One region of the Alishewanella sp. BS5-314 genome, then DNA from elsewhere that is predicted to be linked to it. Evidence: predicted binding sites of a transcription regulator. Region 1 holds the regulator's gene; the other holds the start of a gene.
The links. Region 1 encodes FliA, which starts transcription of late flagellar genes. Its sites were predicted from a motif close to CTAAAGNTNNNNNNNNNNNNGCCGATA; they were not measured.
Positions count from the first base shown of each region.

Region 2: H1D31_RS08065 (VC2046/SO_2500 family protein) is a predicted target of FliA. The motif match lies at 2,283-2,309, and genes of this name have one in related genera.

Region 1 is NZ_JACEHJ010000002.1:304,373-309,510, reverse strand. It holds gene H1D31_RS05945 (chemotaxis protein CheA) at 1-1,193, opposite strand, end outside; gene H1D31_RS05940 (protein phosphatase CheZ) at 1,209-1,958, opposite strand; gene cheY (chemotaxis response regulator CheY) at 1,985-2,368, opposite strand; gene H1D31_RS05930 (RNA polymerase sigma factor FliA) at 2,411-3,091, opposite strand; gene H1D31_RS05925 (MinD/ParA family protein) at 3,139-4,005, opposite strand; gene flhF (flagellar biosynthesis protein FlhF) at 3,998-5,138, opposite strand, start outside.
Region 2 is NZ_JACEHJ010000002.1:747,277-752,414, reverse strand. It holds gene H1D31_RS08080 (phosphodiesterase) at 1-491, opposite strand, end outside; gene H1D31_RS08075 (SulA-like leucine-rich domain-containing protein) at 653-1,069, shown strand; gene H1D31_RS08070 (YchJ family protein) at 1,292-1,678, shown strand; gene H1D31_RS08065 (VC2046/SO_2500 family protein) at 1,781-2,251, opposite strand; tRNA gene H1D31_RS08060 (tRNA-Tyr) at 2,358-2,442, shown strand; RNA gene H1D31_RS08055 (RtT sRNA) at 2,486-2,609, shown strand; gene deoC (deoxyribose-phosphate aldolase) at 2,791-3,522, opposite strand; gene H1D31_RS08045 (M48 family metallopeptidase) at 3,758-4,441, opposite strand; gene xthA (exodeoxyribonuclease III) at 4,561-5,138, shown strand, end outside.

The sequences.
Region 1 (5,138 bases):
CGCACCACGCGCGGGAAACGGCCAAATACTTTCTTAATTGGCTGCATTCGCGTTTTCATTACCGCGCCCTGAATATCGGCAGTCACCACATCCAGGTTAGCAATGGCTTTACTCATTTCCTCGTTTTGCGCAGAGCCCGATAAACTGACCAGCCGGTTTCTGACTAATACCAGTTCGCCGACCATATTCATAATCTGGTCCAGGCGTTTAGTATCAACCCGCACCGTAGTCTCTGCTGCGACGGCACCTTTATCTGCCGCAGCGGCATTACCGGCAGCTGGTGCAACCGGTGCCTCTGTGGCTTTGACCGGCGCGGCAGCAGGAGCGGCAACCGGTGCTGGCGGCGGAACTTCTGCTTTAGCCGCTGCCGGGGTTACTGGCGCCTTGCCTTTGCCGTGCAGCTGATCCAACAGGGCTTCAAACTCGTCATCAGTAATTTCATCAGCCTTGGCCGCGGGCGCGGCCGGCTCAGTAGCTGTCACAGCTGGTGCAGCAGGCACTTCCGGCTTAAAGCTCCCCTTGCCATGCAGCTGGTCAAGTAAGGCTTCAAACTCATCATCAGTAATATCATCGCCTGCGCTCACTGGCGCCGCTGGCGCACTGGCAGCCACTTCGGTGCGACCAGGAGCGGCCGAACCGTGTAACTCATCGAGCATACGCTCAAATTCATCCTCGGTGATGCTATCGACATCATCGCTATCGGGTGAAGCGGTTGGTTGCTGTACCTTTGTAACCTGTGGCGCAACCGGAGCTGTAACCGCAGGTGCAGCCTTGGCTGCCTGAGGTGCTGCCTCGCCGGGTGTTTCCGGCTCGGAATAGAAATGCAGTGCCGCTAATAGCTGAGGATCGGCCGGGGTCAACGGCTGACGTGCTTTCACCTCAGTAAACATTTCATTGACCACATCCAGAGCCTGTAAGATCACATCCATCAGCTCGGGGGTGATACTGCGCTTACCGGTGCGAAGTATATCAAACACGTTTTCAGCGCCGTGACAGGCATCAACTAATTCGGTCAGTGACAGGAAACCAGCCCCACCTTTTACTGTATGGAAACCACGGAAAATGGCATTTAACAGAGCAGTGTCATGAGGGTTATTCTCAAGCTCGACCAGCTGTTCCTGCAACAACTCTAGTATTTCACCGGCTTCGACCAGAAAATCCTGGAGGATGTCTTCATCCATATCAAAACTCATCAGTAAACACCTCTGTTAAAAACCTAAGCTCGACAGTAAGTCATCCACATCGTCCTGACCACTGACGACATCATTGCGGCCTTCTTTATCAATAATAGGCCCCTCAGCTTCATTAGCTTCAATCTTTCGTTTGGCAGCTTTGGGTTCCATTACCTGCACGTTACTGTTACCAAAAGCAGTAAGCAGGCCGATCAGGCTCTCTTCGACTTCACGGACTAATTCGATGACCCGGCGTAAAATCTGACCGGTTAAATCCTGATAATCCTGCGCCATTAATACGTCAGTCAATAATTGATTCAGTCGGTTTGACTCCGTCACCGTCTCTGCCAGAAAAGCATCAATGCCATGACAGAGGGTTTTGAATTCACCCAATTCCAGATCGCGCTTCATCAGTTTCTGCCATCTTGGCAACAACTGATTTAGTTGCTGACTGATTTGATCGGCAATAGGTAAGCATGACTCTACGGCATCCATAGTCCGGTTAGCCGCTTGCTCAGTCATATCAATAACGTGGTTAAGGCGCTTTTTGGCATCGGGGATATCTTCAACCAAAATATTGTTTAGCGAGGGATCAATCTGAAAGTTTTTCAATGACTCGTGTAATTGCCGGGTCAGTTTGCCAACCTCGGCAAATAATTCCGACGAGCCGGGCATACCGAGTTGCTGTACCAATTGGTTGGCGATGTCCTGCTCGCCCATCTCCAACAGTTGTACCAGCTCTCTGGCTTGGTCTAGCGTGATTAACGGAGCCGAATTGGCAGACATGGCGTCACTCCTTGGTCAGCTCCGGCTTAGCCGATCCGTTCGAATACTTTCGCCAGCTTTTCCTGTAATGTTGCTGCAGTAAAAGGTTTGACGATATAGCCATTCACGCCAGCCTGAGCGGCAGCAATAATCTGCTCTTTCTTGGCTTCGGCAGTCACCATCAATACCGGTATATGCTTAAGTTTCGCATCTGCCCGGATCGCACGTAGCAGGTCAATCCCCTGCATCCCAGGCATATTCCAGTCGGTTACCACGAAATCAAAATCGCCATTCTGCAACATCGGCAAAGCCGTGCTGCCGTCATCCGCTTCTGAAATATTGGTAAAGCCTAAATCGCGTAACAGGTTCTTGATGATCCGTCTCATGGTCGAAAAATCGTCGACTACGAGAATCTTCATATTCTTATCCAAAGTCCCCTCCGAAGAGCACGTCATCCCATTATTCAGGATACACTACAACCAAGCCTGCATTCGGGCTTTTAACCGCACTAATGCCTGACTATGAATCTGACTGACCCGGGACTCACTGACATCCAGTACAGCCCCAATTTCTTTTAAGTTTAGTTCGTCATTATAATACAGTGATAAGACTAATGCCTCTCGCTCCGGCAAACTACTGATATGTTTCACCAGTGCCGCGTTAAACGCCTCATTAGCCTGCTCATGGTACAGCTGATCGGTATCTGAATCCTCAGCCGTCACCAAAACATCTTCGGAGATACCGAGGTCTTCGATGCCGATAATCCGACCCGAACTCACATCACTAAGCATATGATGATATTCATCTAAAGAGATAGCAAGTTTTTCTGCAACTTCATAATCACGAACATCACGCCCAAGTTGAGCTTCGAGCTCAGCAATGGTATCGGCGATTAAGCGGGCATTACGATGCACCGAGCGCGGCGTCCAGTCGCCACGCCTTATTTCATCTAGCATGGCACCCCGAATACGAATGCCGGCAAAGGTTTCAAAACTGGCCCCTTTGCTACCATCAAAATTTTTGGCGGCTTCAATTAAGCCAATCATACCGGATTGGATCAGGTCATCGGCCTGTACGCTGGCCGGTAGCCGGGCTAATAAATGATAGGCGATGCGTTTGACCAGTGGTGCATGGCGCTCCACTAGTTGCTGCATGTGATCAATACCACCATATGCGGCCAACTTACTGTTCAAAGAACCCCCTACTCAGATTGTGGCTGGACAAGCTGCTCCAGAAAAAACTCCAAATGGCCGGAAGCATTTTCAGGCAAAGGCCACTTAGCTGCTTTTAGCGCCAGCGCTTTCACCGCCATACTGGCTGCGGTGGTTGGGTAAGCATCAATAAAGGCTTTTTGTTTACGCGCCGCCCGGCGGACATTTTCATCCTGCGGTACGGTTGCAACCAGCTCCAGCGTTACATCCAGAAAACGGTCTGTTACCCGGGTTAGTTTAGCAAATAATTCCAGACCTTCTTTGCTACTTCGCACCATATTGGCAACTATTTTAAATTTTTCAACACCGTGGTCGCGGCTGAGGATTTTCATTAACGCATAAGCATCAGTGATGGATGACGGTTCATCGCAAACCACCACCAACACATCCTGCGAGGCGCGGGAAAAGCTGAGCACCATGTCGGAAATTCCGGCAGCCGTGTCAACCAATAACACGTCGATCGGCGTTTCCAGCTCGCTGAAGGCACGGATTAGGCTGGCATGCTCCACCGGCGATAATTCAGTCATATCCTGATTACCCGAGGTGGCGGGGACAATTTTAATGCCAAAAGGGCCTTCTACCAGAATATCGTCCAGACTGGCTTTACCACTTAATACGTGAGAAAGATTGCGTTCAACCCGCAAACCCAGCATCACGTCACAATTTGCCAAACCCAGATCAGCATCCAGCACCAGGACTTTCTTGCCCATTTGCGCCAATGCCATCGCCAGGTTCAGCGTGATATTAGTTTTTCCGACCCCGCCCTTACCACCGGTAACGGAGATCACTTTTACTTTTTGTCTATTCATGCGTCTGAGGCCGCTGGCCTGATCTTCTGCTATTGACTTCTTATGCATATAAGGCATCCGTCTGCTCTTGCGGATACCACTGATGAGCTGGTTGGCTATGCGCCAGACGTAACTGTTCGGCATTATCGACCAGTGTCTGCGCATCAGCGATCTGTAAATCTTCCGGCACCCGTTGGCCATCGGTCAGATAGCTAATGGGTAGCGCATGCTGGATAGCGATATTTAACGCTTCTCCCAGGCTGAGACACTCGTCCAGCTTAGTAAAAATACAGCCTGCCAGTGGCAAACGTTTAAATTGCAGCACGGTTTCCTGCATCACCCGGGCCTGCGCTGTCGCTGACAATACCAGATAACTGCGAATTTTGACACGGGTGTTGTGCACCAGTGACGCCAGCTGCTCAGCCAGTCGTAGATCGCGCTGGCTCATGCCGGCAGTGTCAATCAGGATCAGTTTACGTTGTTGTAGTTGATTCAACAAGATAGATAATTCTTCACTGTCTTTAGCCTGCTTAACCGGACAGCCAATAATACGACCAAAGGTCGCTAACTGCTCAAAGGCACCAATGCGGAAACAATCGGTGGTAATTAACGCGACCTGATCGGTACCGTGACGTTTGGCAAAGGCTGCGGCCAACTTGGCTACGGTGGTAGTTTTACCTACGCCGGTAGGGCCGACCAGCGCCACCACGCCACCGCGGCGCAAAATATCGTCCTGAGTAGTACTCACCTGGCCAGCCAGTAACTCGAGCGCAGTTTGCCAGGCATCCTGCGTATTTAAATCTTCCGGCATAAAACACGCCAGTTGATCGGCGACCAGCTCTGATAAACCGAGCTGACGCAGATTTTCAATGACCAGTGCCCGCACCGGCTCACGCCGCGCCAGTTCCTGCCACATCAGGCCAGATACCTGATGCTGCAGCAATTGCCGCATCGACAACATCTCAGCCTGCATCTTGCTAAACTGCTGTTGCATCAGCTCAGCCTGTTGTTGTTGCAGTTTACTGATTTCCTGCCATTGCGGCGCTGGGGTCGCAGCGACAGGATTTTGACGTTCGAACTGACTGGCTTTTTGCAGCGTGGGTTTGGGCGCAGCGCTGGCAGCTTTTGGCGCGTCCGGCACTTGCCCTTGCTTTTGCATTTGACGCTCCAGCAAGGCACGTAGTGAATCTGCTGGCTCTGCT
Region 2 (5,138 bases), 440 kb from region 1:
CCTGAAAAGCCGCTGCCTAAATCATCAATCGCAATTTGAAAGCCCAGTTCCCGATAATGCTGCACAGCTTTAACCAGTAAACCGGCATCTTCCACCTGATACTGTTCGGAAATTTCGATCACCACTTCCGAGGGGTCAATCTGTGCCGCCTTTAACAGTTGTTTGGTCAAACCGCTGGGATGGTCTGCCGTCAGTAAGATAAGTGGATTGACGTTAAGAAAGAGTTTGCTATTCAGTTCTGCTTTAGCAAAGCTCTCTATACTCAGCTCACGGCACAGCATCTCTAACTGCTCCAGCTGACCACAGCCCAGGGCAGTTTTAAATAATTGTAGTGGCGAATGTAACGGGCTATCAGAGGGGCCACGGATCAGCGCTTCATAGGCAATGACAGTACCGTCCTGCAAATTCAGAATGGGTTGAAACACTGGCTGTAACGCCCGTTTATGTAAAATTTTATCCAGTTCTGTGCAACAGAGTTCAGAAACCGCCATTTTTTGGCTCCGCCAGCAATAACTGGCGAATAGTAGAACCTTAAAATGACAGTTGCATGACAGGCGACTGCAAAATTGCCTGCAGAAAAGCACTTGCTTTTTATTTAAACAGCAACTACTGTATATGCATACACTGTATAAATACACAGATAGAGGTTGCCATGTTTGTATCTAACCATTCTTACCAAACTGAATCGAGTCAGCATCAAGCTGCCAGCAGCACAGCACATCACTGGCAGCAATTGCAACAACACAGCAGCGAGTTGCAATTACTTAAGCTGTTACAACAGTATCGCCAAGCGAGCGGCTGGATTGTTCTAATCGCCCCTGGTTTTAAACCGGCAAAAGCATTCTGGCAAGCTTGTCAGTTGCCATTACAGCATATTCTCGTGGTTCATACTCAAGCAACAGCCGACTTGTCACAGCTGATCCAAGCGACATTACAGAACCCGGATTGCCAGGCGGTGATCTGTTGCCAGAAATTACCGTCTCAGCAACAGCAGCTACTGCAGACTTTTGCCATACAGCAACAATGTACCTTGCATATACTGCCTACAGATACGACGGCGGCTCACTAATAACAGCCGCTGCCCCTGGGCTATCAGCATTGCAGCAAAGTCGTTAAACTATATAGCGTAATACCCTCGCAACCAATGACATGAAGAGTACGCTAACGCGTGCGGAACAGGTCGGCCCGGAGAGATAAGATGTTATGCTATTGCTGTTCAGGTAAGGCTTTTGCAGAATGCTGCCAACCCTATTTAAGTGGGCAGGCTCAACCTGATAGTTGTGAACGCCTGATGCGTTCTCGCTATAGTGCCTTTTGTGTTGCCGACAGTCAGTATCTGCTTGCCACCCTTGCCGCAGAGCAACGGGCCAGCGAATCTGCTGCCGCGCTGGAAGCTTTTGCCAAGGCGGTACATTTTTGCAAACTAGAAGTGAAACACGCCATATCCGAGCCTAAGCAGGGACAGGTTAGTTTTATTGCCAGCTTTATTCAGCACAACAAGCTGGAGTTTATCGCGGAAGTCTCGGACTTTATCTTTCAGGATCGTTGGTATTATACCAGCGGTAAGCTTACTGCGTTGCCGGCGATTAAATTGGGCGCTAATGATCCCTGCCCCTGTGGTAGCGGTAAAAAATTTAAGCGCTGCCAAACTCATTTGCCTAGTGGTCAATTGCGATAGAACGGCAGTAGGATAAAGGATGCACTAGAGAAAGGGCAGGATCGAGCATGCTGTGCTTTATCGGGTGATTTTGTGGTTATCAGCACGGGTCGCTACAGCTCATCAAACCTGCGTCGCTGATAACTGTTCCAGGATCTCGTAAAGTGCAGTTTCATCACTGACAGAGGGGGGCATTTTATCCCCAGCCAACCGACGGCGACAGTGCAAATCCAGGTCGGCAACCACCTGAGGTTCGAGTTTACGCTTATCTTCCTGCCACACCCAGGGCTGTTCCTGTAGATAACTGTACAGCTTTAATTGCGCCAAACCTTGCTGCGCGGCCTGGCTCTGTTGCAATAAGGCCAGCTCGTCTGTGGTTTGATAAGCGAACGGGCGACGTCTACTGACCGCCAGCTGCTGGTACAGATCATGTTTGGGTTGCGCAGCCTGATTTACAGGCGTTTGAAATTCTGCCATCTCCTCAACTGCAGGAGATAAGAATGCTAACCATAGGGAAAAGTCAGCCCGCTGCTGATGCTGCAGTGCCTTACCTAAACGATCCCCTAACTGCCATTCATTGATAATTGGCTGCATACTGATGCCATCTGACAACGACTGTTGAGTTAATCGGCAAACGGTCAAAAAACTTTAGCAAAATGCTTTACATCAAACTTCAGTTTGATAAGATGCGCGCACTCGTGGAGGGGTTCCCGAGTGGCCAAAGGGATCAGACTGTAAATCTGCCGGCACTGCCTTCGAAGGTTCGAATCCTTCCCCCTCCACCATTCTCCTTCTCAGCGTCAAATTCCTATGTTAAACCACTCTTAGCAAATACGACTCAGGGGAAGGTGAGAACCTTCGTCAGGTTCGACAATGCGTAGCATTGAACAGCGGAACATAGTGACGCTGGCCTGTAAGGCGAGCGCAGCGAGTAATCCTTCCCCCTCCACCATTCTCCTTCTGAGCACCAAATTCCTAAGTTAAACCACTCTTAGCAAATACTACTCAGGGGAAGGTGAGAACCTTCGTCAGGTTCGACAATGCGTAGCATTGAACAGCGGAACGCAGTGACCAATACTATTGATTCTGGAACAGCACCGCACGGCAAGCCGAACGGAGCTGCCCTACTTCACTTAACGGGGTAACAGCTGTAATAATTCAGTTAATAAGCTGCTGGCACCAATGCGCATACCTTGCCTGGTCGCCGTCAGTCCGGTGATCTCTTCATACAGTTCCAGTAATTGCAATGCCTGTTCAACTGTCTTAACACCACCGGAGGCTTTAAAGCCCACCGGGCGCTCTGCTGCCGCAATACTGGTCAAAATGATCCTGGCCGCTTCCAGTGTACATCCCACTGGTACCTTACCGGTTGAGGTTTTAACGAAGTCGGCGCCACTGGCAATAACCAGTTCGGTAGCCTTAGTCACTTGCTGCGCCGTCAGTAACTCACCTGATTCAATAATTATTTTCAGCCCCAACCCCAGGCTGGCCTCTCTGACCGCGGTCAGAAAAGCACTCACCTCAGACTCGTTACCTGCCAGTAATTGTGAGTACGGCAACACACAATCAATTTCGGTGGCGCCCAAGGCCCGGCAGCGTGCAATATCAGCCAGAACCTGTGCCAGCGGCTGGTCACCGCCGGGAAAATTAACAACTGTCGCCAACTCGGTTGCCTTAGCGGCTGCGGCCAGATAGTCCGCCGTCTGAGACAAAAACTCCGGATAAACACAGAGCGCGGCAACAGGTGCAGGCAAAGCCGGGATGGCATTCAGCCAGGCGGCCATCTCAGCCTGACTATCTGCTTCAGTCAGCCGGGTGAGATCAAGTAGTTTCAACAGTTGTAATAAACGTAACGGATTGGTCATTGTCGGGTACTCTGTCTGAGCTTATTATTGAGTTTTGTTGCTGTAGTGACACGGTTTAGGCGCTAGATTAAACCAGAACTGATAGCCTAATGCCAAAATGTTTTCAAAAAAATCGCTACCAGCGGGAATTTTTTGCTGCGCGCAGAGTCTGACTAGGTGAAGTAAAGCTGGTGAACATCTCTCCTTTAATCGATGTCCTTATGTTGCCGACCTGATGGTCGGCTTTTTTTTACCCCTAATTCAACAGTTCGGCTTGGTGTTGTTTAAGCCAGGCTTTCGCTTCTCTATACTGTGGACAATGTTGCTGCACCAACTGCCAGAATGCGGGTGAATGATTCATATGCTGCAAATGCGCCAGCTCGTGGATCACTACATAGCGCCGGACCCAGAGCGGCACTTGCATTAACCGCCAGTTAAAGCCCAGCTCGCCGTTTTGTTTACAATGCCCCCACCGGCTGCGCCAGTTACCGACAACAACCGGACCTAATGTCTGCCGTAACCGCGCGGCAAGCTCGTTTGCCAACACGGGTAACTCCAGTAAGGCTTGCTCAGTAAAATGCTGTTGTATCAATTTTCGCGCATAATGTTCATGTCGCTCCGCGGCGATCTTTGTTGATAGCCTGAGCTCAAGCCCGTTTGCGTCAACATTGACGCTACTTTTTGCCGCCAGTTGCCAGCGAAATGGCACTGCCTGTCCCGAGACCAGGATCCTATCCCGCTGTAACCACGGCAGTATCGGCGGTGTTGTAATGCGCGCCAGCGTTTGCTGAACCCAGAGTTCTTTCTGCTGCAGCCAGGCACTTAGCCAGTGCCGGCAGATCGTGGCCGGAGCTCTGACATAAACCTCACCATTACGGATCGCCAGCTGCACCGTACGCCGCCGCTGACTATAGGAAATCTGGTATTTAATGTCCTGCATGTTGTCTACTTAGTCGTCACTATTACGGAACTAACGGTCACGGCGTTTCGCCGCTTGTCTGATGCGTGCTATTATCGAGCCAGCCTATTCGCGCAACGAAAAAATTATCTGGAATAACAATGAAGATCATCTCTTTTAATATTAACGGCATTCGCGCACGCCTGCATCAGCTGCAAGCGCTGATCGACAAACATCAGCCCGACATTATCGGCTTGCAGGAAATAAAAGTACAGGATAGCGAGTTTCCGCTGGCCGAGGTACAGGCCATGGGATATCAGGTATATCACTTTGGTCAGAAAGGGCATTATGGCGTTGCCATCTTAAGCAAAGTGCCAGCATTGTCGATGCAGTATGGCTTCCCTACTGACAGTGAGGACGCGCAGCGGCGCATGCTGATTGGCCAGTTCGCACTGGCTGACGGTAAACAGCTCACGGTATTAAACGGCTATTTCCCACAGGGAGAGAACCGTAGCCATGAAACCAAGTTTCCCGCTAAAACCAAATTTTATGCCGACCTACAGGCATATCTTGAGCAATACCATGACAGCAGTAAAGACTATCTGGCGGTGATTGGTGATATTAATATTTCACCAATTGACCTTGATATCGGCATTGGTGAAGCCAATGCCAAACGCTGGTTACGGGAAGGCAAAACATCCTTCTTACCGGAAGAGCGGGCCTGGTTACAACAATTGAA